Regions from separate parts of the Entomomonas sp. E7T21 genome, predicted to be linked through region 1. Evidence: riboswitches for the same ligand, from Rfam matches in the RefSeq annotation. Region 1 holds a riboswitch; each other region holds the start of a gene.
The links. A riboswitch is a leader RNA that binds a small molecule or an ion and turns the genes downstream of it on or off. The one in region 1 is predicted to bind cobalamin.
Positions count from the first base shown of each region.

Region 1 (9,297 bases):
GATTACCTATGGGCTTACCATTTAATACTACTTGGCAAGTATGATCTGATGAAGGCTTGAGCAATAATGGATTCATATCGGTATGACAAGCCACCCCTGCCGCTTCCGCCTGTACTGCTTGCGCTCTGCCTATTTCTAAGCCCTCTTCCGTAGCATAGGAATTATTAGCCATATTCTGTGCTTTAAAAGGTGCTGGAGTATAACCATCCTGTTTAAAGATACGACAAAATCCTGCGGTAATAATACTTTTCCCAACATCACTACCTGTACCAACAAACATAAGGGGTGAAAGCTTTTGCATAATGTTAGCCTTTATTCAAATTGCAGTTAGGAAAAATAGTTAATGGCGTAATAGAACCATAGCTAGGCGCATTATTAAACATATTTTCTATGGTTGTCACCCCTGCATAAACACGGGCACAGTTAATAATACCACCATGAGTAAAGATGGCTGCTTTTTCGATTGTCGTTGGTAAAGTATTAATAAACTCAATAAAGCGCTTATATAAATCTTGGAATGATTCGCCATTGGTGGTGGCAGTATTTATCCAATCATTATAAAAGTTTTGTAAATTAGGGTCTTGAATATCATCCCACTTTTGCATTTCCCAATCACCAAAATTAAGTTCTTTTAAACGATGATCCGTAATAGCATTAGTAAAACCACAATAATTAGCTAACTTGGTACAGCGACTTAATGGGCTAGTAAAAACATGATCAAACTTAATCTGTTTAATCTGCTCAAATACTACGGTAGCTTCATCGTTAAAACTATCCTTTAAACCCACATCACTCCAGCCATAGCAAATACCTTGCGGCACATCTACCGCTGTATGACGAATAAAATAGAGCTTCATACTAATCCTACTAACGCAACAAATGACAAGTAAAAAGACAACTCTGTCATTAAAAATAAAGCCCCTGCACAATCGCCTGTATAACCTTGTATTTTACTTTGCATAAAAGCAGTTAATAGAAAAAATACTGCAATAGGTAAAAGTATTGATAGGTAGTAAACGGGTGAAACAATGCCAAAGATTATTAATAATGGCACTAAAGCAAAGCTGATTGAATATAAAAAATACTTAGTTTTAATATCATCATAAACAACTTTTACTTTACTGGTTTCAGCGGTACGAGCATAGCTTAAACGGACGGTAATAAAAGAAGATAATCCTTTACAAAATGGATCAGCTACTAAGATAGCTAAACAAGCCAAATACACAGGTAAAGCACTTAATAAAGTGAATAATAAAAGAAAATAAACAATTAAACCCAATACACCATAACAACCTATATGGCTATCTTTCATAATAGCCAAGATACGCTCTTTAGAAATTCCACCACCAAAGCCATCAAAAAAATCAGCTAAGCCATCTTCATGTAGTGCACCTGTTAATAATAACCTACTGGCTATCGCTAGCATAACAGCTACTGCTATAGGGAATAATAGACTACTTAAATACAGTACCATAGCCATTACCGAGGCAGTTAACCAACCCGCCATTGACCAATAATAGATAATATTTTTAAAGTACTCGTCAGGAATCATCCGATTCCTAAAAAAAGGTAGTCGCGTAAAAAAAATAATAACGGCAATAAATGCTAACATTTGGTAATCGGAGTAACTTCCGCCTTTGCAAAAGATTTCATTTCATTCATCATTCGCACTGCTGATTCAACCAATGGAAAGGCACATACTGCACCTGTTCCCTCACCTAATCTAAACTGTAACTGCAACAATGATTGCACACCCATATAATCTAATAGCAGTTTATGACCTGTTTCTTCACCCTGATGACCAAAAATCGCATAATCAATAATATGAGGATAAAACTTAGCAGCCATTAAAACACAGTTGGTCATAATAAAACCATCTATCAAAATAACCATCCCTAACTCGGCAGCTCTTAGCATAGCACCTACGGTCATCACCATTTCATAGCCACCAAAATAACGCATAATATCTAGGGTAGAACCATCCCCCCGATAGTTATCCACTGCTTGTTGCAATACTTGATATTTACGCAATGTACCCTCAGAAGCCCAACCTGACCCAGCTCCTACACATTGTTTTAAATCGATACCTGTTAAATAGCTCATCCAGATAGAAGATGGAGAGGTATTAGCAATGCCTAATTCACCAAAAGAAATAATATTACAACCTGCTTGATGACATTGCTCAACTAACTCCACTCCAGTGTTAATAGCCTGCTCCATTTGCTGTTCGGTCATGGCTGCTTGATAAAGAAAATTAGCGGTACCTTTACTAATTTTACGATCAATTACCCCTGTATCTGCCTCAAAATCGTAGTCAACACCTGCATCAACTACTAATAACTTAAATCCATGTTGTCGTACAAAAATATTGATACCACCACCACCCTCAACAAAATTAAGGGCTTGTTGCCATGTAATGGCTTTTGGCGAAGGGCTAACCCCTGATTCAGCTATGCCATGATCCGCAGCAAATAAAATATGGTGAGGGTTAGTTAATTTCGGTGATAAACTTTGTTGAATAGTGCCTACTTGTGCAGCTATTTTTTCTAATATGCCTAACGAACCCTTCGGCTTAGCTAGGTTATCAATCTTATCTTGTAATAAGGAGCAAATCGCTTCATCTGGTTTATTAATCACAAAACTTCTCATCACTACCCCTTAATTTTCATCGGTATGCCTGCCACTGTGAAATAAACTTCATCAGCCTGCTGCGCAATATATTGATTTAACCAGCCTAATAAATCGGTAAACTTTCTTTGTAAGGTATTTTCTGGTGTGCCACCTAAACCAATTTCATTGGTCACAAAAATAAACTGTGCATTTTGTTGTGTAAATAAAGCAAACTCTTGCTTTAGCTCTATTAACGCCTGTTCAATAGCACTGTCTAAATCAAAAAAATAATTAGTGGCCCATAAAGTAACGCAATCTACCAACACCACTTTATTAGTCACATCATGCTGTGATAATTTTTTTTCTTCCTCAATATTTGTCCATTGATCACCACGTGCTAATTGATGTCTTTCAATACGTTGCCGATACTCCTCGTCCCAAATACGAGAAGTAGCTATATAAATAGGATTCGCGCTTAACGATAACGCTAACTTTTCAGCAAAACTACTTTTGCCTGATCGCTGTCCACCTGTTACTAAGGTTATTTTTTTCATCACTCTTGCTCTGTTAGCCATTCACTAATGGCAGCTACTAGCAAATTATTTTGCGCTACACTCTGACTAGCCACCCTAAAATAATGTTTATCTAAACCAACAAAATTAGCCGCATCACGAATTAATAAATGATGTTTATTAGCTAAATAGTTTTTTAACTCTGCAGCACTTTTACCATTTAATAATTTCACTAAAAAGTAATGGGTTTGAGTAGGTAAAACCTGTAATTGTTTAAAGGCTGCTAGGGCTTGCTGTAATTGTTTGGTTTGTTGCAGTAGGACTAATAAATCAACCTGTAACTCATTAGCATGTTGCAATAAATAGTTGCCTGCCACAATTGCTAAACTATTAACCGACCAAGGCATCCGAAAATAATTAATGCGCGCGAGCAAATCACTATTAGCCACCAAATAACCTAAGCGTAAACCCGGAATAGCAAACTGTTTAGTCATTGAATGCAACACTATCACATTAGGGTATTGAATCACTTTATCAATTGCCAATAATGCATCTATAGCAAACGCTGCATAGGATTGATCAACTACAAAATAAGTGGTTGGATACTGCTTAAATAAAGTAAGTAATTGCTGCTCCGAATAAACTTCACCCGTTGGATTGTTAGGACTACATAACCAACATAATTCTGTTTGCGGTGCAATATCATGCAGATCAAAAACATGTTGTAGTTGATGTTGATGTATCTCACAAGCATCCGCATACTCACTAAATACAGGCGATACAATGGTTGTTTTACTACCGCGAAATGCTTGCGCAATCAGATAAATCGCTTCTGTTGCACCATTGGTAACGGAGATACAAGCTGCTGCAATATTAGTTTGCGCTGCTAATAACTCTCTCACAGAAACCGCATCAGGTTCAGGATAACCATGAATAACATCAATATGCTGTGTTAAGTATTGTTCTAACCCTGATAAATCTGTTTGGTGATAAACATTAGAACTAAAATTAGCTATAATTTTTGGATATTGATAACCATCATCACCATGCCCATTAATCATTTTTAGTTATCTCTACTGTTTATACTAGGCTGATACTCTCGTCTTAATAAGCTATAAATAGCTAAATCCGTGAAAACACCATCAACCAATAATTCTCCATCTCGTTCAATACCCTCTAAGGAGAAACCTAATCTTTCTGGAATGCTACGACTTTTGCTATTAGCTACTGCTACCTTTATTTGTACTCTATTTAGCGCTAATGTGGTAAATGCCATATCAAGTAAAGCAGCTACGGCAGCAGTCATTATGCCCCGCCCTTGCGCCTTTTCAGATAACCAATAACCAATTTCTATTTTGTGATTTAGAGTATCGTTATCTTTAAAACCAACTAAACCGATTAATTGGTCTTGTTCATAAATAGTAAACTGTGGCGTATTTTCTAAACCTAAAACACCTTCAATATATTCTTTAATGGTTTGTTCTTCTTGTGAAGCGTCTACAAAAGGTAACCACTGCCGTAAATAACTACGCTCATTATTAATAACCTGAAAGATATTACTACTATCCTCTAAAGATAATGGCTTTAACACAATATGCTGATTAATAATGGTTAGCATAATTTATCCTGACTATTAAAAAATTCCTGCTCATTGCGATACAACGGTAAACCTTTCTCTAAATGTAACCTAACTAACCAAGGTTGTACCAAGCCTGCTTGCTTGATTAAATCACTTTCTAGAAATACTTGCTGAGTTGCGCCCTGTGTTAATAAACGTCCTTGATTCAGCACATAAACCTCATCACAGACTTGATAAATCAAATCAATATCATGGCTAGAAATAACTACTTGTTTCCCTTCTGCTACTACCCTTTGCAGAATTTCAATAATATGTTGTCGCCCCATCGGGTCTAAGCCTGCGGTAGGTTCATCCAACAAAATACAAGGGGCATCTAGTACTAATGCGCCTGCAATAGCCACCCGTTTTTTCTGTCCAAAACTTAAATACTGAATAGGTTGATCTGCAAAATGTTGCGCATCTACTAACGCCAAAGCGTTATTAACTCGCCTAGTGATTTCATCTTCAGTTACCCCTAAATTACGTAAACTAAAAGCAATATCACTGCGTATATCGGTATAAAAAATTTGCTGATCTGGGTCTTGAAAAACAATGGATACGTTTTGTCGTAATTGATATAAATCTTGCTTTTTATAACTGATGGGTTTGCCATTCCAGCACACTTCACCAGCATTAGGTTTTAAAATACCTAGCAAAATCATAAATAAGGTAGACTTACCTGAACCATTGGCACCAATTAGCCCTGTTACCTTACCCGATGATAAACTTAAGCTAATATCCTCTAATGCCCAGTCACCTTGCTCATATTTAAAACTAACGTTGTTTGTTGATAACATATACTTCTATTCCAACCTTAAAGGTGAAAATCACCCTTAAATAGCTTAGTTTCTAAGGCTATAGTCATTTGACTATAACGAGTTAAAACTCGGCTAAGTAACATGGTTATCAACATACCCAAAGAACGATAACTGGTTCTAGGTGAGATATAACCAAAACGTAATGTTTGTGCGCGTTTAATAGCAGACACTTCATCTAAAAAGATAAAAATAAATCGATAAGTCAGTAAAATAATTTCCAATAATGCTTTAGGCATATGAATTTTTTTACCAATTTGAATTAACTGATCAAAGGGTGTGGTTAGCACAAATAAATAAGTGACGGCTAAACAAGATAAACTACGAAAAAAGGCATTTTGGGCAACCCATAACGATTCAGCACTAACGCCAATATACAGGGAACCAATATGGAAACTAGCTAACATCCGACTATTACTCCAGTCAAACGATAACAAAATACCTACTACACTCACCATCAGAAAAGCAAAAGGAACCATCATCCATCGACAGTATTTGCTAAAACTAATACGCGTCACATAACAAGTGATAGGTGCTAGCACAACTAAAATAATTAATTGAACTAATCCTATTGAACACAAAGCCACTAGCAATAAAACAATATAGGCTAATGCCTTAGTTAGCGGATTTATTTCGCGCCAGCGACTTTGATAAGCATAATGATCAATTTCTAACATCAGTCTTTGGCCTTCTACCGCGATAAAAGCCTAAAATATAGCAAATTATCCCTGTACCAATGGAGCCTTGTAAGGTAAATAACAAACTCTCTACCTCACCACTAGCAGGCTCAAAGAAAGACTCAAACCATGGTTCATAATCAGGATGGCTTTGGGTAATAGCCTCCTCAGCTTGACCATCTGCACCACTGAACTCTGCCCCTTTATTGGAAGGGAGGAAAAAGGGAACTAAACACATAATTACCACAATGGTTAATAACAACAGATTCTTTTTCATTGTGTAAAGCCCCCTGCTGGTGCAATTTTACGCTCAGTAATAACATTATAAATAATAACTGTTAATAACCCCTCAGCAATGGCAATAGGGATTTGTGTTAAGCAGAAAATACTCATAAATTTAGTGGCTGCGGCCACAAAACCTAATTGTGGATCTGGGAAAGCGCCTGCTAACTGAATAGAAGTGACAAAGTAAGTAACGATATCCGCAGTAAAGGCGCATAAAAACACCCCGACATCTTTACGGATTTTAAATTTGCATGAAATTCGCCAAATGTAGTAACCAACCACAGGGCCAAATACTGCCATTGACATACCATTAGCGCCTAAAGTGGTTAACCCTCCATGGGCTAAAAACAAGGCTTGGAATAATAAAACAATACCTGCTAAAACAGCCATCACCCAAGGGCCAAACATCACCACCCCTAAACCAACACCCGTAGGATGAGAACAACTACCCGTAACTGATGGCATTTTTAAAGAAGAAAGCACAAACACAAAAGCGGCACAAAGTGCTAGTAATACTTTTTTATCAGTACTGCCTGTAGATATTTTCTTTAATTGATAAATGCCCAAAATTAAAAAAGGAATATAGATTGCCCACCAAGTACCAGCCCAAACAGGTGGTAGAAACCCTTCCATAATATGCATTGCAAAAGCTTGCTGCGGAAATAATACCAGTAAGGCCGCCCCGCCAATTACTGATAAACGCTTGAATCTTATATTCATCGTTATAACCTTAATTTGTTAGGTAACAAATATTCCTCGCTTCATGCAGGTAAGGTTATATAGAGAAAATAAATATTTCATAGATATAACCCTTCCCACCGAAGGGGGTATTCTTCTGTAATCAGACAGGTCTTCTGGCTTGGCTTCATCCTCCTCTGTTCCTTCCCGAGTTTCCTCAGTGGTTACAACAGATTCGTCCACCTTACAGCAGCGGGGGCTGCGCAGGAATTTCACCTGCTTCCTTAGCAAAAATGCTATATCTGACTACAACTTAGTGAAAAGTCTATGCCCTTTTTAGTGGCTGGTAAATGTGAATTTGAGAAAAGATTGACGCAGGTAATAGGTTAGTTAAATTAACTTTAAAGATAGTTAATAATCATTTCAAAGTAACCCCAACTATTTGCCTGAATAGAAGTCATCCAGATAATTCACATAACCTACTACGAATACTAGAACTCTTTAATAGAGCATGGCATACTTGTGTACACAATATAGAATGTAACTATCCACTCAAGCAGCCAAATTTAAATTGATAGCAACCACTACAAAATCCTATACGCAATCATGGAACTAATCGTTATTAGCCTATTTGGCCTTGCCTTACTATTTTGTCTATTAGCTAACTTATCTGTTTTATATGCTTTACTAGTGGGCTATATTCTTTTCTTCTGCTATGGATTACTAAAAAAGCATAGCTTTAAAGAAGTTATGCGAATGTCACTACAAGGCGTTTACCAAATAAAAGTTATTTTACTGGTACTTATATTGGTGGGAATAATAACCGCTACATGGCGAGCCTCTGGCACTATTCCCTTTATTACCTACACCTCATCCCACCTGATTATTCCTTCATTATTTATTTTAATTGTATTTTTACTTAACTGCCTAATCTCTATTATTACAGGTACTGCTGTGGGAACATCCGCAACCATCGGCATTATTTGTATGAGCCTTGGTAATATTATGGGGATTAATGAAGTACTGGTAGGCGGTGCTATTTTATCAGGCGTTTATGTGGGTGATCGTTGTTCCCCAGTATCAACCAGTGCACTGCTGATAAGTACTCTCACCCAAACCAATATTTACCAAAATATAAAGCTAATGATAAAAACCAGTCTTGTGCCTTTTATCGTGACTTGCGCCATTTATCTATTACTTGGCTTAACAACTACAGCAACACCGCAAACCTTAGCAGTGCTCGATTTAATCCCAGATTATTTTAATCTGCATTGGATAGTGTTATTACCAGCGATACTTATTATTTTTCTAGCCCTATTCAAAATAAGAGTGTTATGGTTAATGTCTAGTTGTGTCATCGTTAGCTGTTTGCTTTGTGTATTTATGCAAAATATCCCCGTAAGCGAGCTAATACAGATTATGGTATGGGGCTACCAAATAGATAATGCTGAACTGGCTGTAATCTTTAATGGTGGTGGTATACTCACCATGTTAAAAGTAATAGCCATTGTGTGTATTTCTGCCACTTACTCGGGTATCTTTAGTGGAACAGATATTTTAAAAGGCTTAAAGAGCTCTATTGCTGCCTCTTCTAAATACCTAAATGTTTTTGGCAGTACCCTGCTTACATCATTTTGTACAGCCATTATTAGCTGTAACCAAACCCTCACTATTATCCTAACCTACTTGCTTTGCAGGGACTTAACAACAGATAATAAAGAACTAGCCATCAATCTAGAAGATACAGCGGTAGTAGTCTCTCCCCTTATCCCATGGTCAGTAGCCTGCGCAGCCCCCCTTATAACCGTTGGCGCGCCTACCCTATCTATTGTACTAGCTTGCTATCTTTATTTAATTCCACTATGGCGGTTGTTTTTTCTTAAAAGATATCCTCTAGTAAATAACTAAATTTTTTTCAATAGTTAAAAATAGTTTTAAATCACCTGACCCTAAAAATTATAACTACCTCTTTAAAATAATACTTTATCTCGCCCTAATAAAAAAATCTATGTTCTTTTATTGAAAGATAAGTGTATATTTACAAAAGATTAAAGCAGGCAATATACCCGATTAAATAAATATATTTTGTTAAAATAAATAGT
Region 1 covers NZ_CP191672.1:1,236,822-1,246,118, reverse strand. Annotated here, with positions in the region: gene ACQVD9_RS05970 (cobyric acid synthase) at 1-301, opposite strand, end outside; gene cobC (alpha-ribazole phosphatase) at 306-857, opposite strand; gene cobS (adenosylcobinamide-GDP ribazoletransferase) at 854-1,612, opposite strand; gene cobT (nicotinate-nucleotide--dimethylbenzimidazole phosphoribosyltransferase) at 1,606-2,649, opposite strand; gene cobU (bifunctional adenosylcobinamide kinase/adenosylcobinamide-phosphate guanylyltransferase) at 2,652-3,164, opposite strand; gene ACQVD9_RS05945 (aminotransferase class I/II-fold pyridoxal phosphate-dependent enzyme) at 3,164-4,183, opposite strand; gene ACQVD9_RS05940 (GNAT family N-acetyltransferase) at 4,186-4,740, opposite strand; gene ACQVD9_RS05935 (ATP-binding cassette domain-containing protein) at 4,734-5,537, opposite strand; gene cbiQ (cobalt ECF transporter T component CbiQ) at 5,555-6,232, opposite strand; gene ACQVD9_RS05925 (energy-coupling factor ABC transporter substrate-binding protein) at 6,219-6,509, opposite strand; gene ACQVD9_RS05920 (energy-coupling factor ABC transporter permease) at 6,506-7,237, opposite strand; cobalamin riboswitch at 7,345-7,516, opposite strand; gene ACQVD9_RS05915 (Na+/H+ antiporter NhaC family protein) at 7,802-9,103, shown strand.

Region 2 (11,486 bases), 740 kb from region 1:
CCTAGCTGGGAAATAGGTGTTTTAAAACAAACTCGTGATATGACATTGGCCATGCAAAGGGCTTTTTCTCGTTCTCAGTCACAGTCTTCTGAAAATATTAACCTATCTAAAGCGTTTGAAAATTTTAGTACAGAGCCAACACGTTGGTTATTTCCAGCTGCTGAAGAGCGTTATCAAAATGGTATTAATTTTTTAACTGCTTATGAAAAACAATTATTAAATCCTGATGATTCTAATGGTAAGTTTTATGCTAGGGCAGATAATCTTGCTGCATGGTTAGGGCTTGTAGAAACGCAATTAGGTTCAATTTCGCAACGTTTATCAGCTAGTGTTGGACAACAAAGTGCTGAGTTATCCGCTAAAGATATTACTGATGATCCTTCTGCTAAGGAAAAGATTGATAAAACACCTTGGTTACAGATAGATAATGTGTTTTATGAAGCACGTGGTCAAGCATGGGCTTTAGCTCATTTGTTACGTGCAGTTGAGATTGATTTTCAAGATATTTTAGCTAAGAAAGGTGCTTTAGTAAGCATAAGACAAATTATTCGTGATTTAGAAGCTACTCAGCAATCTATTTGGAGTCCAGTTATTTTAAATGGTAGTGGTTTTGGTTTTTGGGCTAATCACTCATTGGTAATGGCAAGTTATATTTCACGTGCTAATGCAGCAGTAATAGATTTACGTCGTTTATTAGAGCAGGGTTAATAGTGTGGCTAAAAAACTATCTTCTTTAGCAGATTTAGGTGGTTTAGTTTATTCAACTGATTCAGGGCGCCATTGCCCAGATTGTGGAAAACCTGTCAATCAATGTGACTGTAAGCAACAGTTAGTGATTGAAGGCGATGGTGTTGTCCGTATTCGCCGTGAAACTAAAGGAAGGGGAGGCAAAACTGTTACAACTATTACAGGTATCCCTTTACCAGAGTCAGAGTTAAAAGATTTAGCAACAGCTTTAAAACGTCGTTGTGGCACAGGTGGAACTTTAAAGGAAGGCATTATTGAAATTCAAGGTGAGCATGTTGAGTTGTTAATGCAAGAACTTGTTAAGCGTGGTTTTAACGTTAAGAAATCAGGGGGCTAAAACCCTATTAAATAATAAGGGCAAGTAATGTCAACAGTTATTAAGCGTACCCGTAAAGATGATGGTAGTGAGTGGACTGTAGCTGATACGCGCAGTGTTTATGGCGTTAGGCATTGGAGCGCTGGGTATTTTTCTATTGATGAGCAGGGAAAGTTATTAGTTCATCCGCAAGGAAATAATACCAGCAATATTGATTTACGTTCACTTATCAATCAATTAAATGAGTCTGGCTTACAGCTTCCTTTATTATTGCGTTTTCCTGATATTTTACAAGATCGTGTACGTCGTTTAACAGGTGCCTTTGATGAACAAATTGCCCGTTTAGATTATGCTGGAAAATATACAGCCGTTTATCCTATTAAAGTTAATCAACAAGAAGCAGTGGTAGCCAATATTATTGCTACAGAGCAAGTTTCTATTGGCCTTGAAGCAGGTTCTAAACCAGAGTTAATGGCTGTGTTAGCTTTAGCACCGAAAGGCAGTACTATTGTTTGTAATGGTTATAAAGATCGTGAGTTTATACGTTTAGCTTTAATGGGTAAAAAGTTAGGGCATAATGTTTTTATTGTTATTGAGAAAGAATCTGAAGTCCCTTTTGTTATTGAGGAATCTAAAGCCTTAGCAGTAGAACCACAGATTGGCTTACGTGTTCGGTTATCTTCTTTAGCCTCTAGTAAATGGGCTGATACAGGTGGAGATAAATCTAAGTTTGGTTTATCTGCTGCACAAATTTTTAGCGTAGTAAAAAGATTCACTGATGCTGGGTTAGCGCAGGGTATTCGCTTAATGCATTTCCATATGGGATCGCAAATTTCTAATCTTGCAGATTATCGTCGTGGCTTTAGAGAAGCTATTCGCTATTACGGAGAGTTACGTAGTTTAGGTTTACCTGTTGACTATGTGGATATTGGTGGCGGTTTAGGGGTGGATTATGATGGAACACACTCTCGCAATGATAGCTCTATTAATTATGATATGGAAGATTATGCAGCAAGTGTAGTAGGGATGATTAAGGAGTTTTGTGATCTGCAAGAGTTGCCACACCCTAATATTATGTCCGAAAGTGGTCGTGCTATTACAGCACATCATGCGGTGTTAGTAGTTAATGTTACAGATGTAGAAAAACATAATGATCAATCTCCTGTTATTGATAATTTGCTTGAACAGCCTGAAATTATCCAGCAATTAGTAGAGTTATTGTCACCCACTGACCCTGAGATGGTAACGGAGATTTATTGGCGTGCAGTACATTTAATTGAGGAAGCGTCTGCTCAATATTCAGTGGGTAAATTGGATATGGAGCAAAAGGCTGTGGCAGAGCAATGTTATTATGCTATTTGTCGTCGTTTATCTGACCAGTTAAAAGCCCGTCAAAAATCGCATCGTCCTGTTATGGATGAGTTGAACGATAAGTTGGCTGATAAATATATATGTAATTTTTCTGTTTTCCAAAGTTTACCTGACACATGGGCGATTGATCAGGTATTACCAACTATCCCTTTACAACGCCTCACAGAAGAACCTTTACGCCGCGCAGTATTACAAGATTTAACCTGTGATTCTGATGGTAAATTGCAACGCTATATCGATGAGCAAAGTATTGAAAGCACAATGCCAGTACACGAAATAGTTGATGGTGAAGACTATCTTATTGGTATTTTTTTAGTAGGTGCTTATCAAGAAATTTTGGGGGATATGCATAATTTATTTGGTGATACTGACTCTGTAAATATTTATCAACGTGCAGATGGTAGTGTTGAATACTCAGGTATAGAAACCCATGATACTATTGAAGATATGTTGCGTTATGTGCATATGTCACCTGAAAAACTGATTAATCTTTATCGAGATAAAGTAGGTAGTGCACATTTAACATCTTATGAACGTAATCAATATCTTGATGCCTTTCGTTTAGGATTAACGCGCTCTTCTTATTTAGCTGACTAAAAAGTAAATAATACAATAATATTACTTGTAACTTGTAACATTCTATTTTAATGTAAGCATCTGATTTTGCGTTAGGAAGTGGGAAACAGGTGATTCATTAAAATCCTGTGCTGCCCCCGCAACGGTAATTGATAGCTAAATTAGCACTGCTCTCTAATATAACCACTGTAATTTTTATGGGAAGGTGGAGTAAGCAGATCATAAGCCCGGAGACCGCCCTAAATTACTTATTTATAGGTATAGCGCAATTTACTACTGGTGTAGCGGAGGGTTCCACCAGCAGCTAGGGTTTATGCTGCCTGTTTTACCCTCCTCAAAAGCCGAATTATACTTTTGAGGGTTAACATGAAATTATCTTTTCTATCAGTATCTATTTTATTCTTATCCACTACTAGTACGACATTTGCCCAAGAAACAACTAATAAAGAACCTCTTGATGATGCTTTAAAATTAGATACCATCGTTGTGACAGCTAATAGGGATATTCAACCCCGTGAGGAAACAAATGCAGCTGTTACTGTATTTACTCGAAAAGATATTGATCGTTTACAACCTTCTAATGTTACAGAGCTTTTAAATAAAGTGCCTGGTGTACAGATTACTCAATCCGGAGGAATGGGAAGTAATACAGGCATTTTTATTAGGGGAACTAAAACAGCACAAAGTTTGGTACTTATCGATGGACAACGTATTGGTTCAGCTTCAGCAGGTGGGGCTGCATTACAACATTTAGCTATCGATCAAATTGAACGTATTGAGGTATTACGTGGCTCTCGTTCTGCAATATATGGTGCAGATGCTATTGGTGGTGTTATACAAGTTTTTACTCGTAGGGGAGATGGCAATGGTATAAAACCACGGTTGCGTATTGCAGGTGGTAGTAATGGGACTTGGGAGAAAAGTTTAGGTGTTGCAGGCGGTAATGATAAAACACGTTTTAGTTTAAATACTTCTTTATATGAAACTCAAGGCATAGACCGTACTCGTCGTTCTTTTCCATCAGACCATGATCATGATGCCTATCGCAATAAATCATTTAGTTTTACCTTTAGTCATCAGTTAACTGATGACATTGATGTTGGTTTTAATGCATTAGATCAGCGTGGTAAAACTGAATATGATAATCCTTATGGTCGTTATGATCCTGCAACTTATATGAGTTATCCAGATACTAAGCCTTATGATGATTTTAGTTTAAGTAGTACATCTGGTTATTTTAATTATCATATTAATGATTTTTGGACAACACGTTTAGAAGCAGGCCATGCTGAAGACAAAATAAAATCTAAAGATAAGTATAGTCCAACCAGTACTGTTTATAATACTTACCGTGACTCAGTAACTTGGTTGAACACACTTAATTTGAATGAAAAAAATACAGTTCTATTAGGTGTAGATTATTTAAACGATAAATTGCATAGTAGCACCGATTACGAGAGAACAAGCCGTTGGAATAGAGCTGGTTTTATTCAGCATAGTTATCAAGGTGATTTTGTCTTTACTGAGTTGGGTTTACGACACGATAAAAACCAACAATTTGGTAGTAAAAATACTTGGAATGCCAGTTTAGGTTTTAATATTAATCCTGATAATCAGTTAATTTTCTCTTATGCCGAAGGTTTTCGTGTACCAACATTTAATGATCTTTATGCACCACCTGGCTGGGGAGCAAATCCAAAATTAGATCCTGAAAAGTCTAAAAGCTATGAAATTCAATGGCGTAATCAACTAGCTGAAAAAACGCATTTAGAAGCCTCTGTTTATCGTACAGTGATACGTGATGCTATTGTTTCAGATAGTAGTTATAACATGCAGAATATTGATAAAGCACGTATTAATGGTTTTGAAGCATCGTTACAACAAGAGTGGCAAGGATGGATAGGTGTATTGGCTGTTAGTATGATTGATCCTAGGGATGCTAAATCAGGTCATACCTTACCTAATCGAGCAAGAAGAACTTTAAATTTAGATGTTGATCGAAAGTTTGGAGATTTTTCATTTGGTGCTAGCTGGTTAGCTGCTAGCTCTAGTTATGGTAATACAACGAATACTGCTGATATTCCAGGTTATGGTTTATTAGGTATTCGTGGTAGTTGGCAAGCAACTCCAGCCATTAAGTTTGATGCTAAGATAGATAACTTATTGGATAAATCCTATTATCGTAATACTTATGATTATAAGGCTGATCCTAATAATTGGGCTGCTCCTGCAACTACTTATGGATATAGGGAAGAGGGTATTACCGCAATGCTTGGGGTTACTTGGACACCTGATTTATTTTAATCAATAAAAAAGCGACCTTAATAGGTCGCTTTTGTTAGTTAATGATTGCTATTTTTTCTGCCATTTTCCGCCAACATTAATATATTGTCCTGCAGGTGTCTTTTCTTGAGCTTTTTGGCCTGCCATAGCTTCTACATCATTTAAAGTAATACCATTTTTCTTAGCTAAATTTTGGTATTCTTTTTTACGTGCATCATTAATTAGTTGTGTAATTACTGCTGCATTACCTTCATTTTTGACGATGCCAAGATAACCATTAGCCATTTCACCTACTTGTCCACTGGCTTTTGCTTGCCCTAAAGCGCTCATGGCCTCATTTAAATTCATTGCAGCAACAGGCAGTGATAACGTAGCTGCTAATAGTGATACTGTGATTGCCTTACGTAAATTCATGTTAGTCTCCTTAGAATAGACCACTTGAGCTGTTAAAAATATTATCTAGTTCTTTATCTACTTTAATATAAATTTCATGTTGAATTTTAACATTCAAGTTGATATTAATAGGCTCACTAGGTGCTTCTACTTTAACGGTAGGTGTACAAGCTGCCAAAAAACCAGTTAAAAGAATAGAAATGCTGAGTAGTCCTATTCGCATGATAACCCCTTTGCTTTTAAAATATAATTTGTCCATCATAACGATCTTTATTGATTTTTACTAGAACGTTGTTGTAAACGTTTTTGTACACGATCACGGATAGTTTCACTGACACGATCACTCAATTGTAATGTTGTCATTAATGCAGGAATATCTTCTTGCAAGGTGATATTTAAATTGATCGGTTGCCCATTTTTTACATTGGGGTTTCTACCATTAATTTGTAATCCAAGAGTGGCAGTACCTTGGTCATAAGAAACTTGGCTACTTAATACAGTATATTGAAAGTTTTCTAGTGCTTCAGTTACTAAATGCATACTAGGGTTATTTTGTCCCATAGCTTTAATAGAGGGAGAGTCAAATTTGATAAAGCCCGCTTTACGAGCACCTAGTTTACCATCTTTTACATCAATACCATTTTTACTAATAATAATGGGTAATGTTCCATCTAATATTCCTTCACCATCAAGTCCTTCTGTAGGATAAGCTTTTAATATATCTGTTAGTTGTAAGTCTTTTATTTGCAAATCTAATTGCTGTGGTAATTTAGCTAAGTTTAACTGGCCTGGTTTTAACCATACTTCTCCTGTAAACATACCTAACTCCATTTTTGTCCAATTAATTGTTCCTTGATCTAGGTTGTTAAGAGGGGCTGTATAATCTCCTTTGAACTGTGCAGGCCCCATAACAAAGCCTGGGTTAGCCTCTGTTAAAGTAAGATCTGAAGAGCTTACTGTTAGTCGATTATTTTGTAAGTTAATGGTTGCTGAGCCTGATAGGTCTCTAAACTCACTACGATCATAAATACCAGAAAGGCCACTAAACTTTGCAGTTGCATTCGTTTTTAATAAACCCTTATCAATGGGAATAGTAACGGAACCATTGAAGCTTATTTTACCTGTAGCAATTTCTAATAGCTCAGGCCAATCTTTAAACGTTTTGGCAAACATATTAGAGGTTCTAAAAAATAGATCAGGGGTTTTTGCGGTAATAGCTAGCTGTTTACTGTAATCAGTTTTAACGCTGATATCAGCTGATAAATCAGCCCCATTAGTAATTTTTCCTGTAAAACTTGTTTGTGTTAAATCAGTAGCTAGTTGACCTGTTAGTCGCCAACTAATAGGTTTTAATAATGTATGAGTTAATGATGAGGTAGAAATAGTAATAGGGCTGGTAGCAGTTAGTTTGATATTATTTTTATCTTCATAATTGATCGTTGTTTTTAAGTTGTTAGCAGCTAATTGTAAGTTTTTAGCATTAATTTCTTTGTCAGTTAGTTGCTGTAATGTAATTAATGTTGTGTTATCAAAAGTTATGGTTGTTTGTTTAGGATTTACTGTAGCTGTAAAGGGTAATGATAAACGACCATTTTCTAAATTATATCCTAGCACTGTTAGTTTTTTAGTATTTGCTTGTAATAATGCCTCTTCAAATTGTATTTCAGCTTGTTTAGTATTAATAAATATATTGGTAGTAAATAAGCTATTTAATGTACCTTCTATATTTAAATGAACCGTTAAGGCTCTATCAGCTTCAGTATGTTGGTCAGTAATGGCTAATGGTTGTAGTTTTAAACTAACACTGTTAGGTTGTAAGTCTTTAGGCAATTGTTCGAGTAAACTTTGATCCAAATTTGTTAATTTGAGATCAGTGTCTAATTTTTCTATTCGTGGACGGTAATTATTAAGGGTAACTTTGGTTTTCATAATCCCTTGTAAGTAACCTAACTTAATAATTGGCCATGGGTTAGGTAAAGATGCATCTAAATTAAAGTAACCTTGATCAGGTTTAAAGTCAGTCATGCCATTGGGAAAATGTAGTTGCCAATCAGCATTGATTTGCATTGCTTGTGGTATTTCAGTAATCGTTTGTTGAGCAGGTAACCACTCATGTAACCAACTAAATAAAGCTCGGGTATCATCTATTTTAAATAGTTTAAGTTGCCCACGCCAATCCCTAAGCTGTTGGCTATCAATTTGTGTAGTTAATGCTAATAGTGGTTGTGTATTAAAATCTGTGGTTAGCTGTAAATCATATTGTTGATCTTTGTTATAAAGATTAGCATTGATTGACAAATTGTCATTATTATTAAATAGATTAGCTTGTAAAGAGAAGGGTAGATTTGTTTGTTGGTTTTGTAAAAGGGTTACAGTTCCTGTTGTCTTACATTGTCCCATAGCACAGGGTAAAGTGACTATTAATTCATCAATCTTAATAGTATTAGGTGCCCAGCTTAAGTTATTTAATAAAGAGGGGATATCTAGTGGTTGCTGGTCTTCTTGAATGGTATTTTGGGCGATAAAGTCTCCTTGTTGCCATTGTACAGATAATTGTTTCATGGTCAGTGTAGACCATGAAAGTACAATATTTTGACTGTTGATAGTTGTTAAATTACCATCAGTTGTTTGTTGAGTAGCTGTTAGTTGTTTAATGGTTAAACCTTTAAAGCTAACACCTAAATCTTGCCAATTAACTTCTAAGCCAAGATCATGTTTTAAATTTTGCCAACGACTCCAACCATATACCCCTAGCAAAGCGAATAGTAGAAGGACTATAAGCAACACTCTTAGTATTTTGGTTAAGCGAGTCATAATAGTTTAAGCCTGTTTTATCCTATTAGTTTATTTTAACAATAACAAAAATGATTGAAAGAAGAACTATTTTTAAAAAGTAACATATTGTTAATATTAATAATTGATTATGGCTATTAAAGTATATTAACAACTTATAAAATAATAGTTACTAGCAAATATAAAATATTTAGAATATGAACGAATGTACTATTTTTAATAAAAAGCTAGCAATCTACAATAAAGTACGTAAAAATAGACAGATACACCTTCTTCAAAGTAATAGAAAGAGATTTTTAAACGATAATAATGAAGTTGTATTTATTTAATTAATGAGGAAAATTTAAAACACATGGCCAATTGGCGTGATCTTGATCCTGAGGCAAAAAGAGAAGCCTCAAAATACGAAAATCCTATTCCTAGTCGTGAATTAATTCTTAAACATTTAGAAGAGCGTGGGGCTCCAGCGACTAGAGATCAATTAATAACAGAGTTTGCATTAACTAACGAAGATGATATAGAGGCTTTAAGGCGTCGTTTACGTGCAATGGAACGTGATGGGCAAGTTATCTATACTCGTCGCGGAGCTTATGCACCTGTTGATAAGCTAGATTTAATACGTGGCCGTGTTATCGGTCATAGAGATGGTTTTGGTTTTTTAGTACCCGATGATGGTAGTGATGATTTATTTTTAGGTCCTGGTCAAATGCGTTTAGTATTTGATGGTGATAGGGCGTTAGCTCGTGTCTCTGGCTATGACCGTAAAGGTCGTCGTGAAGGGGCTATTGTTGAAGTAGCAGAACGTGCTCATGAAACATTGGTGGGACGTTATTATAATGAAAGTGGTTTAGGGCATGTAGTGGCGGATAATCCTAAGATGCCACAGGAGATTCTTATTCCTCCTTCTAAACAAGGAGCTGCTAAACATGGTCAATTTGTTGAAGTAACCATTGAACAATGGCCTACTGTATTTCGCCAAGCTCAAGGTACAATAACCAATGTGCTTGGTGACTATATGGCACCAGGTATGGAAATAGAAGTTGCATTACGCAGCTATGATTTACCCCATGAGTGGCCAAAAGCTTTACTAAAAGAAGCTGCACAAATCAAAGAAGAAGTAGCAGAAAAGGATAAAAAGAAGCGGGTTGATTTAAGAAAACTATCTTTTGTTACTATTGATGGCGAGGATGCTCGAGACTTTGATGATGCAGTTTATGCAGAAACCACTAAGCAAGGTTGGACACTTTATGTGGCTATTGCTGATGTTTCTCATTATGTGAAAATTGGTTCTGCCTTAGATGAAGAGGCAGAGAAGAGGGGAACTTCTGTTTATTTTCCTGAACAAGTTATTCCTATGCTGCCTGAAGTATTATCGAATGGACTTTGCTCACTTAATCCATTGGCGGATAGGTTAGCAATGGTTTGTGAGATGAATATTAATAAAAAAGGAGAAATGACGGATTATTTCTTCTATGAGGGAGTCATTCATTCTCATGCACGTTTAACTTACAATAAAGTGAGTCAATTATTAGAAAAACCTAATAGTGCAGAAGCTAAATTTATTCGTAAAGAAATGCCACATTTAATGCAACCTTTAAAAGAGCTTTATGCTTTATATAAAGTGTTGTTAGCAGCTCGTCATAAACGTCACGCTATTGAGTTTGAAACCCAAGAAACACGTATTGTATTTGGTGCTGATCGTAAAATTAAAGAAATTGTACCTACTGTTCGTAATGAAGCACATCGTTTAATTGAAGAATGTATGCTTTGTGCAAATGTGGCATCAGCATTATTTTTAATGAACCATGATATTCCTGGCTTATACCGTGTACACGATGGTCCTACAGAAGAAAAACAGCAAAAGTTACAAGCATTTTTAGGTGGTTTGGGGCTATCACTCTCTATGGGATCAGGTGATCCAACGCCTGAAGACTATGCTAATTTATTAGAAAAAATTAAAGATAGATCAGATTTTAGTTTAATCCAAACGGTTATGTTACGCTCAATGGGACAGGCACATTATACCCCAGAGAATCATGGTCACTTTGGTTTGAATTATGAAGCCTATACACATTTTACATCGCCTATTCGTCGTTATCCTGATTTATTAGTACATCGTGCCATTCGAAGTATTATTCGTTCTAAAAAGCAATCAGAGCATGTACGAAGAGTAGGGGCTACTAGTTTAGTTAAACAAACTATTTATCCTTATGAAGAGGCGCAATTAGAGAAATTAGGCGAACACTGTTCATCATGTGAGCGCCGTGCTGATGAAGCTACCAGAGATGTAGTAAACTGGCTCAAATGTGAATATATGCAAGAGCGAGTAGGTGAAACTTTTACAGGTATTATTACTGGGGTAACAAGTTTTGGCTTATTTGTTGAATTATCTGATATTTTTGTGGAAGGTATGGTTCACGTTACCGCATTACCTGGTGATTATTATCATTTTGATGTTATTCATCACCACCTAAAAGGTGAACGTAGTGGCCGGACTTTTAGATTAGGTGATACTATAGAGGTTATTGTTACACGTGTTGATATGGATGATCGAAAAATAGATTTTGATTTAGCTGAAAATGCGTTAAATTTGACAATACCTAACAAACGTAAAAAACAATTACCTAACTCAAAAACAAGAGCTAATACCTCTAATAAACGTCCTAAAACTAAATTAAAAGTTGCTAAAACTAATAATGAAAGTAAAACAGTAGATAACGAGTTATTAGAAAAAGCAGATAGTTTATTAACAAAATCAACATTAAAAACAAAGCGTAAAAAACGTTCTGTAAAAGTTAAAAAAGCTCAACAAGTTCTGGCTTCTGAAGTTGCTATTCTCCAGCAAAAGCCAAAAGCAGTTACTAAAAAATCAAAATCATCCACTAAAAGAAAAGCTAGGGTGAAAAAGCTATGAGTCAATGGGAAAAAATTTATGGTATTCATGCAGTAGAAGCATTACTTAATCATCATCCTAAACGTGTTAAGCAACTTTTTATATTGGAGGGTC
Region 2 covers NZ_CP191672.1:1,979,958-1,991,443, reverse strand. Annotated here, with positions in the region: gene ACQVD9_RS09640 (DUF2333 family protein) at 1-708, shown strand, start outside; gene ACQVD9_RS09635 (translation initiation factor Sui1) at 713-1,084, shown strand; gene speA (arginine decarboxylase) at 1,112-3,031, shown strand; cobalamin riboswitch at 3,065-3,266, shown strand; gene ACQVD9_RS09625 (TonB-dependent receptor domain-containing protein) at 3,377-5,314, shown strand; gene ACQVD9_RS09620 (YdbL family probable chaperone protein) at 5,363-5,707, opposite strand; gene ACQVD9_RS09615 (YnbE family lipoprotein) at 5,718-5,909, opposite strand; gene ACQVD9_RS09610 (intermembrane phospholipid transport YdbH family protein) at 5,957-8,500, opposite strand; gene rnr (ribonuclease R) at 8,832-11,393, shown strand; gene rlmB (23S rRNA (guanosine(2251)-2'-O)-methyltransferase RlmB) at 11,390-11,486, shown strand, end outside.
Region 2: it holds a riboswitch for cobalamin, as region 1 does, so the genes downstream of both, ACQVD9_RS09625 (TonB-dependent receptor domain-containing protein) here and ACQVD9_RS05920 (energy-coupling factor ABC transporter permease) in region 1, are expected to answer to the same signal.

Region 3 (11,486 bases), 800 kb from region 1:
TGTATTAGTTTTAGCTACTATTATTGTAATTGGAGCTTATGGCATTGTTATTGCCCCACCTGCAATTGTTGTGATTGCAGCCATCGCTTTATTAATAGCGTTAGCTATAGCAATATCTTTACTGTTACCAGGATTGAGCATACCCCTTGCGTTAGTTTTATTGGCTGCGGCCGCTTTATTAGCTTTACTGGTATTAATTGCAGTGACTGTACCACCAGGTATTGTGATTCTGGCTTTGATTTTATTAGTGGCTTTGTTGCTTGTTGCGACCCTAATTTTACTAGCAGCTTATGCTCTAATTTCTGCTATTGTAGCCATTATTTTAATTGCTGCGGCAGCTTTGATTATTTTAGTTTTATTAGCAGCTTTGGCAATTTTGGCTGCTCCGTTGGTTATTTTATTAGCCGCTATTGTTGTTTGTGTCGCTATAACAGCTTTAATAATAGCAGCGATTTTAGCTAAAATCGCTGCCGCTGCCGCTACTGCAGTTGTTGCAAAAGCTGCCGTTACTACCGCTGCAGCTGGTGCAGTAATAGGTGCTGTTGCTCTTCCGCCATTGGTAGCTGGTGCTGCAGTTTTGGTTGGTGCCGCAGCTGGTAAGAAATGTATAAAACCTGTTATTTTATTGGGAGATCGTACAGATCATGGTGGTAAAGTTATTACAGGTTTATCAGGATGTGAATATAAAGGACAGCCTGTAGCTTGTGTTGGTGATTTAGTAGACTGTCCTAAATGTGATGGTGTTTACCGCATAGTAGAGGGATCAGGTTGCCTAGATCATAAAGGTGTTCCTGTAGCTGTTGAGGGGATGAAAACAGGTTGTGGAGCAAAATTGATAGCAAGTCAATATGATTATGCTATGTTTGAATAAGTTAATTTAACATGAGTTCTCATAGTCCATAAATTGTTTTATGGATTATGAGTTTCTTATTTATAAGTGTAAAAATAAAAAGATCTTTGTTTTTAAAATCATTTATAATTTCTTAATTGTTATCTATGGTATTAGTCTATACTAAACAGTTCAAATCATAACTAGCGAATAAAAATGGTTTTCTATTAATGGATAAAATCGATTTCTCTTCACATACTCCTATGATGCAACAATACTTAGGGATAAAACAGGACTATCCAAGTCAATTATTGTTTTATCGAATGGGAGATTTCTATGAGCTATTTTTTGAAGATGCCAAAAGAGCTTCTAAGCTACTAGATATTACCTTAACGGCTCGTGGTAATTCAGCAGGTAATCCCATTCCTATGGCTGGTGTACCTTTTCATTCGGTAGAAGGTTATTTAGCTAAATTGGTAAGGCTTGGGGAATCTGTCGTTATCTGTGAACAGGTGGGAGATCCTGCTACCAGTAAAGGGCCTGTAGAGCGTAAAGTAGTTCGTATTATTACCCCTGGTACAGTAACAGATGAAGCGTTATTAGAAGATAGAAGAGATAATTTATTAATTGCTGTACTGGGTGATGAAAAATGCTTTGGTATAGCTGTATTAGATATTGCTAGTGGTCGTTTTTCTGTTCAAGAGTTACAAGGATGGGACAGTTTATTAGGAGAGTTAGAAAGATTAAATCCTGCTGAACTGTTGTATCCAGACGATTGGCCTATGGGCTTACCGATTGAAAAACGTAAGGGAGCACATCGTCGGCCGATTTGGGATTTTGATAGAGATACTGCTTTTAAAGGACTCTGTGAGCAATTTGGCACACAAGATCTAGCAGGGTTTGGTTGTCAACATTTAAAGTTAGCTATTGGTGCGGCAGGTTGTTTACTTATCTATGCGAAAGAAACGCAACGTACAGCGTTACCCCATATTCAGGGGCTTCACCATGAGCGTATAGAAGACAGCGTAATTTTAGATAGTGCAAGTAGACGCAATTTAGAAATAGATACTAATCTCAATGGTGGTTTAGATAATACCCTGTTAGCAGTACTAGATCGTTGCCAAACAACCATGGGAAGTCGTTTACTGGCTCGATGGTTAAATAAGCCGTTACGCCAAATTAACGTTATTCAATCAAGACAAGCGGCTATTGCTTGCTTATTAGATAACTATTGTTTTGAACCTATCCAGCCACTATTAAAAGAAATAGGGGATATGGAGCGGATATTAGCTAGAATAGGTCTACGTAATGCGAGACCAAGGGATTTAGCTAAACTACGTGATTCACTGATCATTTTGCCTGCGGTACAAGCAAAAGTAACCTGTTTAGAAAATAGCAAATTACAAAAGCTCACTCAATATATTACAGAGTACCCTGAGTTATCAGCTACCTTACAAAAAGCTATTATTGAAAATCCACCCGTGGTAATTCGTGAGGGAGGCGTATTAGCAGAAGGATATGATCAAGAGCTAGATGATCTGCGCAATATCAGTGAAAATGCAGGTCAATACTTAATGGATTTAGAAGTTCGGGAAAAAGAAAGAACAGGTATAGCCACCTTAAAAGTAGGGTATAACCGTGTTCATGGATATTATATTGAAATTTCTAAAGTTCAAGCTGGTAATGCTGAAATTCCCGTTGACTATATTCGTCGGCAAACTTTAAAAGGTGCCGAGCGTTATATTACTCCTGAGTTAAAAGAGTTTGAGGATAAAGCACTATCTGCTAAGAGCCGTGCTTTAGCCAGAGAAAAAGCACTTTATGATGAGTTAATAGAAAAGCTTATTCTACAATTACAGCCATTACAGAAAACAGCAGAGGCGGTAGCAAAATTAGATGTACTCTGTAATTTAGCAGAGCGGGCATTAAACCTAAATTTAAATTGCCCTGAATTTGTAGAAGAAACAGGTATCGCTATTGAACAGGGTCGCCACTTAGTTGTAGAGCAAGTGCTTGATACTCCCTTTGTAGCTAATGATCTTACATTAAATGATCAAACCCGAATGCTGGTTATTACAGGGCCTAATATGGGTGGTAAATCTACCTATATGCGACAAACAGCGTTAATTGTATTATTAGCTCATATTGGTAGTTATGTGCCTGCACAAACTTGTAAACTTTCCTTAGTAGATAGGATTTTTACTCGTATTGGCTCAAGTGATGATTTGGCGGGCGGTCGTTCTACCTTTATGGTGGAGATGACAGAAACAGCTAATATTTTACACAATGCCACTGAGCAAAGTTTAGTATTAATGGATGAGGTAGGGCGTGGCACCAGTACTTTTGATGGGCTTTCATTAGCATGGGCGGCAGCTGAATATTTAGCTAAACTAAAAGCTTTCACCTTATTTGCAACGCATTATTTTGAGTTAACTACCTTACCGGAAACTCTAGCAAATGTAGCAAATGTTCATCTTAAAGCCGCAGAATATAACGATACTATTGTGTTTTTGCATCATGTAATAGCAGGGCCAGCTAGTCAAAGTTATGGCTTGGCAGTAGCCAAATTAGCAGGTGTACCACAAGCTGTAATTAATAGGGCAAAAGACCATTTAGCTAAGTTGGAAGCTACTGCTATAGATACGACTGTTGCTAGTCAAACATTAGTAAATAATATCGAAGCTACTGTTGCAACACCTATTCAGGCGGACTTATTTAGTACGCCAACTCACCCAGTCATAGAAGAGTTGGCAATGATTAATCTAAATGAGTTAACACCTTTCAAAGCCTTAGAATTATTATACGGATGGCAAAAGAAAATTAAGTAGTTTTAATTAGGATAAGCAATGGTGAATACAGCCGTTCCATTGCTTTGTTCTTTAGAAATCTACCATCATAAATTTATCATTACTATATAAATAATTGAACTATATTATTGATAATACTAACCTATTAAAAATACTTAAATTGATTTTATACAACACTATTGAAAATAATAATGTGTATTATTATTCAAAGTCTGTATTTAAATAATGAAGTGTTTATAGGTTAAGTATAAATAACTTCGGAAGTGAGGTGTAATTCCTCCGCAGCCCCCGCTGCTGTAATGCTGACGAACCTGAGTAAGCTCACTGGATATTAATCTGGGAAGAGTCAGGTGAGGATGAGGCTAAGCCAGAAGACCTGTTTAAATACCTTGATTTTTTCTTCGGTGGGAAGGAAAGCAATAATTTTTATTATAATCACTTGCTGTATAGGTGATTATAATGCTATTGATTGCCTTAAGAGCCTGCCTGTTTACAGTCAGGCTTTTTATTTTATAAAAATACCTACCTTTTGCATTATTGTTATAGCTAAAGGTAAAGAATATGATACTTAAAAGAGTAGTTATTATTGGGGTAATGGGAATATGTTCTACACCATTAATGGCAGAGGAGACCAAACGGGAGGATGATTTATTAATTTTAGATCCAGTTATTGTTACTGCTTCGGCACGTTACGAGGATTTAAAAAGTGCTACCTCAACCGTACAAGTTATCGATCAAGCACAGATAGCACGCTCTAGTGCGTCTGATTTGACCAGTTTATTGGCTGAGAATGCAGTAGGCTTTTTTAGTGAATGGACGCCAGGGCAAACATCAATCAATATTCGTGGTGCATCTACTGATGGACAGGGCAAAGATTTTAAAAGCCAAGTTTTAGTGCTAATCAATGGTCGTAGGGCAGGCACAGCCAACTTATCTAAGTTATCACCCAGTGATGTGTATCGAATTGAAATTGTTCGTGGCCCCGCCTCAGTTATCTATGGTAGCCAAGCCATTGGTGGGGTTATCAATATCATTATGAAAAATGGTCATAACACCAAAGGCGGCAAGGTTACTTTAAAAGGAGGCTCCTTTGGGCTAGCGTATGGGCATGGCGAATATGGTTGGCAAAGCGAAGATGGACAGTTTACTGGCTATTTTGGTTTCAATAGCGCTACCCAAAATGATTATGATGCTGGTCAAGGTGGTGGTAAGCAGCATAATACCAGTTGGAAACGACATGGTTTTACAGGTGCTTTTAGCTGGCAGCTTGATGAAACTAATTTAGTGGATTTATCCGTACGTAAAGATGGTGTTTATGATGTAGGTTTTCGTGGTTCAGCCGCTAACTATCATGCAAAAGAAGATCGTTATAATAAATCAGCGGATCTTATTTGGAAACATGGCACTGATAGTGATCGACTCCGCTGGAAACTACATAATTATTGGTTTGAAGATGTTGATGATTTTAAATGGGCGTCCCCAAGTACAGCAGGTACTAGCCTTGACCATAATAAACGTAAATTAAGTGCAGTAGGACTTAAGTTTCAACCAGAGGTTGATTTAACCAGTAGCAATACCTTGTTATTAGGTGCCGATCTAGAAAAGAATAAATTGCGTTCTACACGTTATAGAGTTGGCTTAAATGGTGCGCCAATGACTCAAGTATCGCCTTATGACAATAATCAAAGAGAAAAAATGTATGCTTTATACTTTGAAGATGCTCAACGATTTCTTGATGATCGGTTAGTTTTTAAAGCAGGTGCTCGTTATACAGATGGTAAAACCTATTATGATAGAACACCTTATCTGCAAAATCAGCAAACTGGTTCTACCCATTATTATAAAACTACTTGGAGTACAGGATTAAACTTTCAAGCCACCGATTGGCTAAATTTAAAAGCCAGTATGGGGACTGGATTTAGAGCACCTACAGCATCAGAGTTGGGTGCAGATTATACCACTTTAGCTGGTTCACAAATTTATGGTACACCAGGACTTAAGCCAGAAACCAACAAACAGTATGAATTAGGAGCTGTTTTTTCAGGTGATAGCTGGTTGGTAGATGTGGTTTACTTTGAGAATAAAATTAAGGATCGTATTATTACCAAGCCACGTAGTAACACCAGTAATATATCAGATTATGTCAATAATCCTGATGATGTGGTCGTAAGAGGGATAGAAGTAAACAGCCGCTTTATGATGCATGAGTTACTAAGTTGGCAGAATAATTGGCAATGGAATGTCGAGGCAAACGGTGCTTGGAATTTCCATATGGAAGATAAAGGAGCGAAAGATCGCAATACTGATAAAGTACAACGTATGTATCAGTATCAAGCATCGATAGCCAATAGATTTGGACAAAGGGAAGTAGCTTATCCTTGGTTTATTCAAGTAACAGGAATTTTACGTGGTCCTATGTGGTATGATACTGAAGAGCGTTTAATCGCTGGTGCTGAACCGTATCGCAATTATATTCACCGTAAGTCACCTTTTATGGTGTGGAATATAAAAGGTGAGGTAGAGGTTTATAAGAATTTAACTGTATTCGCTGAAGTAAATAATCTATTTGATAAAAACCAACATCCTATTTTTATCGCTATTGATAAAAAGCCTTATATTCTAGATCCTGCTGCTTCTAATGGTGGGTTAGGTACTTCAATGATGGGTAGAGCAGTATATGTGGGCAGTACCTACCGTTTTTAAATGGTCTAAGTTGTTGCTAGTTGGGGTGCTGTGGTTAAGTAGTTATTCCAACTATGCCGCAGATTTTCCAGTACAAGTAGTTGATGCTATGGGGCGAACTGTGGTTATGCAACAAGCTCCACAACGTATTGTTACAGTATTTTCTTCTAATACAGAAATAGTGGCAGCTTTAGGATTAAGTAAACTAATTATAGGAATTGATGGTTATACTTATTATCCTGATAGTATTAAAGATGTGCCAAAAATTGGTGGGCGATTGGGGTTTTCATTAGATAGTATAGTGGCACAAAGTCCTGATCTAGTAATTATGACTCCCGCTCGGCAAGCTACCCATCAGCTTATTCCTGCACTAGATAAACTAGGTGTAACTAGTCTAGTAGTTAATGGTGGTTCGATTGATACTATTCTGCAAAATATCTTATTAATTGCCAAAATTACAGGTGTACCCAAAACAGGTGAACAGCTTGTTGCTTCAATACAGCAAAGATTAAAAGCTGTGTCAAAATTATCCCATTGTCCTAAGGTGATATTAATTACAGGCAGAGTAGGTAATGGCTTATTGCTAGTAGCAAGGCGTTATGCTTCTTCAGTAAATGCTTATACTGCAGATATTGTACTTAAGGCAGGTGGTTGTTTAGTGTTGGATGAAAATAGTTCTGTATTACCCCAGTTAAATCAAGTATCGCCAGAAGTTATTTTAGCAACTGATCCTGATATTATTTTATTTGCTGGCAGTGATACAGAGTTAGCAGAATTAAGTAAAGGTGTAGTGGGGTGGGGTGAGTTGAAAGCAGTTAAAACAGGTTTTGTAAGAGCTGTTTCACGCGCGGAGTTATTAATTTCTGGGCCACGAGTTATCGATGGTGTGGAATCACTGTCTACAATTTTTCAACAATGGGATAAGCAATAATGAAGTTATACGGTAAATTGCTTATTTGTTTGTTACTCACTATAACACTAGCTATTTGTGCAGGTCATACATGGGCTAATCCTATAGAAATTATGCAAGCATTAATGGGTGATAATTCTCTTTCTGCTCGTTTACTAGCACAGTGGCGTTTGCCTAGAGTATTGACCTCTGCCTTAGTAGGTGGTTTGTTGGGATTGAGTGGCGCTATTTTTCAGGGAGTATTTCGTAATCCGCTAACCGAACCTTGGTTATTAGGTGCATCGGGTGGTGCCGCAGTGGGTGCTACTATTGCTTTATTAGTTCCATTAGCAATCCCCATGGCTATTAGCCTACCCTTATTTTCTTTTGTTGGCGCTTTTGCCACTATTTTATTAGTGTTAAGTATTGCAAGGTTAACGGGTTCGTTAGATGTTACTACCTTATTATTAACAGGTGTTGCCATTAGTGCCATGTTAAGTGCGATACGTTCGTTTTTAATGATGTCGCTTTCTAATGAAACTATTAGTTTGCAAGTAGTTTTAAGTTGGCTTATGGGGGGTATTCAGACTCCCAGTTGGACAGGGCTTATTATTGCCACTGGTCTTTTTATAATGGGTTTAGTTATTGCATTACGCCTAGCCCATGGCCTAGATTTATTAGGGTTGGGTGAAAATATGGCTACCACAATGGGATTATCCGTTAATCGTTTTATTCTCTTAGCATTATTAGTGGGTTCTGCTATTACTGCTTGTGCTGTAGCCTTAGGTGGCATTATTGGTTTTGTTGGCTTAGCGGCACCTCATATAGCGCGTTGGTTAAGTGGTAGCCAACATAAACGATTATTACCACAAGCAACTATTATTGGCGCTATTTTAGTAACTTTAGCAGATGCCTTAGCGCGTAGTTTACTATCACCAGGAGAAATTCCTTTAGGGGTAATTACAGCTATTGCAGGCACACCTTTATTTATTGTGCTATTAGCTAGGCGGAATAAACGATGATTGATATCGCCAATTTAGCCATTAGCTATGGTAATAAAACCATCCTCAATATAGAGTCACTACAATTAGCTGAGCAGGGTGCTATCGCTTTAATTGGTCCTAATGGTTCAGGAAAAACGACTTTAATAAAGTGTTTGACAGGTATTCAAGAAATTAATGTAAATGCTAGGCTATTACTTAATAATAAAGTTTTTACTAAATACACTAATAAGCAGCGAGCACAATTGTTAGGTTATATTCCGCAGAGCTTTAATCCCTGTTGGAATCAGACAGTTTTGGAATTGATTAGCCTTGCGGCAAGCCGCAATGTGGTTTCACAACAAGTAATTACCAATACTTGTCAGCAGTTTGAGTTAGAAACTTTATTGGATAGTCATTGGGATATTTTGTCAGGGGGGGAACGAGCTAGGGTATTAGCTGCAATGGCTTTAATGGGTAATCCTCCTTTATTAGTAGCTGATGAGCCTGGTGCTGCCTTAGATATTAAACATCGTCTACAATTAGTTGAACAGCTCGTAGAGTATGGTAAACAGCAACTAGCCATTATTTGCTTGCATGAGTTAGATTTAGTTTTTCGCTACTTTAAAAAAGTCATTCTACTAAATAAGGGAGAAGTAGTTTTTTATGGTAGTACTGATCAGCTTATTAATAATCCATTATTAGATCAAACTTTTGGGGTTACGTTTAAGCGAGTTCAGCATGGTGAGAGGTATGTTTTATACCCTGAGTTATAGTTTTCTTGTAGACAAACAAGAAAATAAAAGTGTATGTTAGCGTAGATGATAACAGATGATTTATTTGAAAATGATGAGGAACTTAATCAAATAAGATTAGGTGAAGGGACACTACTAATTCGTCATTTTATTAATGAGTATACTGCTGAAATCATTACTGAAATAGAGACAATAACCAAACAAGCTCCCTTTAGAAAAATGTTAACACCCAATGGTCATAAAATGTCAGTGGGTATGACTAATTGTGGGAATGTTGGTTGGGTAACTGATTTAAAAGGTTATCATTATAGTCAACAAGATCCGATCACTCAGCGCCATTGGCCTAATATGCCTAGTTTATTTAGAGAGTTAGCTGTACAAGCAGCAGGTTTAGCAGGTTATCCTAATTTTCAACCAGATGGTTGTCTAATCAACCGCTATCTTATAGGAAGTAAATTATCACTTCATCAAGATAAAGATGAGAAAAATTTAAATGCACCTATTGTTTCTTTTTCTTTAGGTATTCCAGCTACTTTTCAGTGGGGTGGGTTAAAACGAACGGATCAAACAGAAAAACTCGTATTATCCCATGGAGATGTTTTAGTGTGGGGTGGAGTGGATAGATTGCGATTTCATGGTGTGTTACCTATTAAGAGCAATAATCATCCATTACTGGGTGAGCAACGTATTAATATTACATTTAGGCAGCTCAGCTAATAGCCTAACTACTTATTAAAAATGTTATAATCGAAAAATTGATTATAATAATATAACTAAAAATATGGGCACAATCTGCCAAAGTTGTTATAAAAACTGTTAAAATTGCGTCCGCTGCCGTGAGCGTTAGGAGAAATTGAATGTCCTTTATTGTTACTGATAATTGCATTAAATGTAAATACACAGATTGTGTAGAAGTTTGCCCTGTTGATTGTTTTTATGAAGGGCCTAATTTTTTAGTTATTAATCCAGATGAATGTATAGATTGTGCTTTATGTGAGCCAGAGTGTCCTGCTAAAGCTATTTTTTCAGAAGATGAATTACCTGAGAATATGCAACAGTTTGTTGAGATAAATACTGAGCTATCGGCTACATGGCCAAATATTACAGAGAAGAAAGATCAATTGCCTGATGCTGAAGAGTGGGATGGTGTAAAAGATAAACTACAGTATTTAGAGCGTTAAGAGGTATTTATGTAAAAAACACCATTGTCATTTAAAACAATGGTGTTTTTTTATTTTATAGAAGTTAATGTAGGGGTATACAATGCGTGATGGTTTTGCTTGGCTTGAGAAACATTTTTATCAAGTTAAAGATACTAAAGATCAGCAACAATATGCTGCAGTTATTGAACAACTACAAATATTTATAGATAAATATAGCAATGTAATCGATGTAGAAGAGCAAGTTATTGTAGCGAAAGCATTAGAATACCAATTAATGTTATATATTTTAAATAACCAACAAGAACAAGCGGAACGTGTTGAAAGTATTCTTAATGAAGATTTTTATGGTATTCATAAAATTGGTAAACCTATAGATGTTAATCCAGATGCGCCTGTTACAAATGGTAGATTAAATCTTGCTAGTAATTTGCTTGATATGAATCGTTTAAAACAATTTGCAATTAAACAAAAAGGTACAAATAGGCCCAAATTATTAGGTTGGGTATTAAAAATAGCAGGATTATTGCTCATTGGCTTAGCCGCATGGTTATTTACGATTAATTGGCTATGGACACCTCTTATTATAGGTATTATAGGGGTGTTTTTGAGTACTATAGGGACACAAGTAACTAATGTTGTTAATCGTTTTTTTAGCACCATTGCTTTTAACTTAGGTACTATTATTCCAGGTATTATTAAAGTGGAAAAAGATAGTTACCAAGCTCTTTTTATGGCTCCCTTAATGAAAACAAAAAATCAGCTTCCACGTTGGGGAGTGAAAGTGGTTACTTTTAAAAAGGCTGTAGGAAAATTTAAAGAAGGGAGTAGGTTGGCAGGTGTTTGTGTTTGTAGTCAAGGGCCAACTGACTATTATCAAGATTTTATGCCAAATCCAGTATGCTTAGGATATCGTAATGAAGTGATTCCATTTAAGGCAAAGCAAGTTATTAGTGCTGAAGATTGGCAACGTTTAGAGAGTGTAGTCGAGATTTTTAAGAGCCACTCTGACAATAAAGATTTATTAATTGTAGATCAAGATTTGCAAAAGATTAGTTAAGTATTGAGCAATAAAAAAGGTAGCTAATTAGCTACCTTTTTTATAATCTATTTGTTTTGTTCCCTAGCAATTGCACGATAACCAATATCTTTACGATAGAAGCAGCCATTCCAATTAATTTTTTCAGCTAATTGATAAGCATTTTGTTGCGCTTCTAATACTGTATTACCTAGAGCAGTAGCACAAAGTACGCGACCGCCACTAGTGACTACTTTACTATCTTTTAAGGCTGTGCCTGCATGGAATACTTTACCATTATTAGCGACAGCTAAATCTAGACCAGTAATCTCATCACCTTTTGGATAGTCAGCAGGGTAACCAGCA
Region 3 covers NZ_CP191672.1:2,033,088-2,044,573, reverse strand. Annotated here, with positions in the region: gene ACQVD9_RS09825 (PAAR domain-containing protein) at 1-871, shown strand, start outside; gene mutS (DNA mismatch repair protein MutS) at 1,093-3,657, shown strand; cobalamin riboswitch at 3,848-4,034, shown strand; gene ACQVD9_RS09815 (TonB-dependent receptor) at 4,198-6,339, shown strand; gene ACQVD9_RS09810 (ABC transporter substrate-binding protein) at 6,314-7,249, shown strand; gene ACQVD9_RS09805 (FecCD family ABC transporter permease) at 7,249-8,229, shown strand; gene ACQVD9_RS09800 (ABC transporter ATP-binding protein) at 8,226-8,963, shown strand; gene alkB (DNA oxidative demethylase AlkB) at 9,009-9,659, shown strand; gene fdxA (ferredoxin FdxA) at 9,800-10,123, shown strand; gene ACQVD9_RS09785 (DUF3239 domain-containing protein) at 10,206-11,162, shown strand; gene purD (phosphoribosylamine--glycine ligase) at 11,210-11,486, opposite strand, start outside.
Region 3: it holds a riboswitch for cobalamin, as region 1 does, so the genes downstream of both, ACQVD9_RS09815 (TonB-dependent receptor) here and ACQVD9_RS05920 (energy-coupling factor ABC transporter permease) in region 1, are expected to answer to the same signal.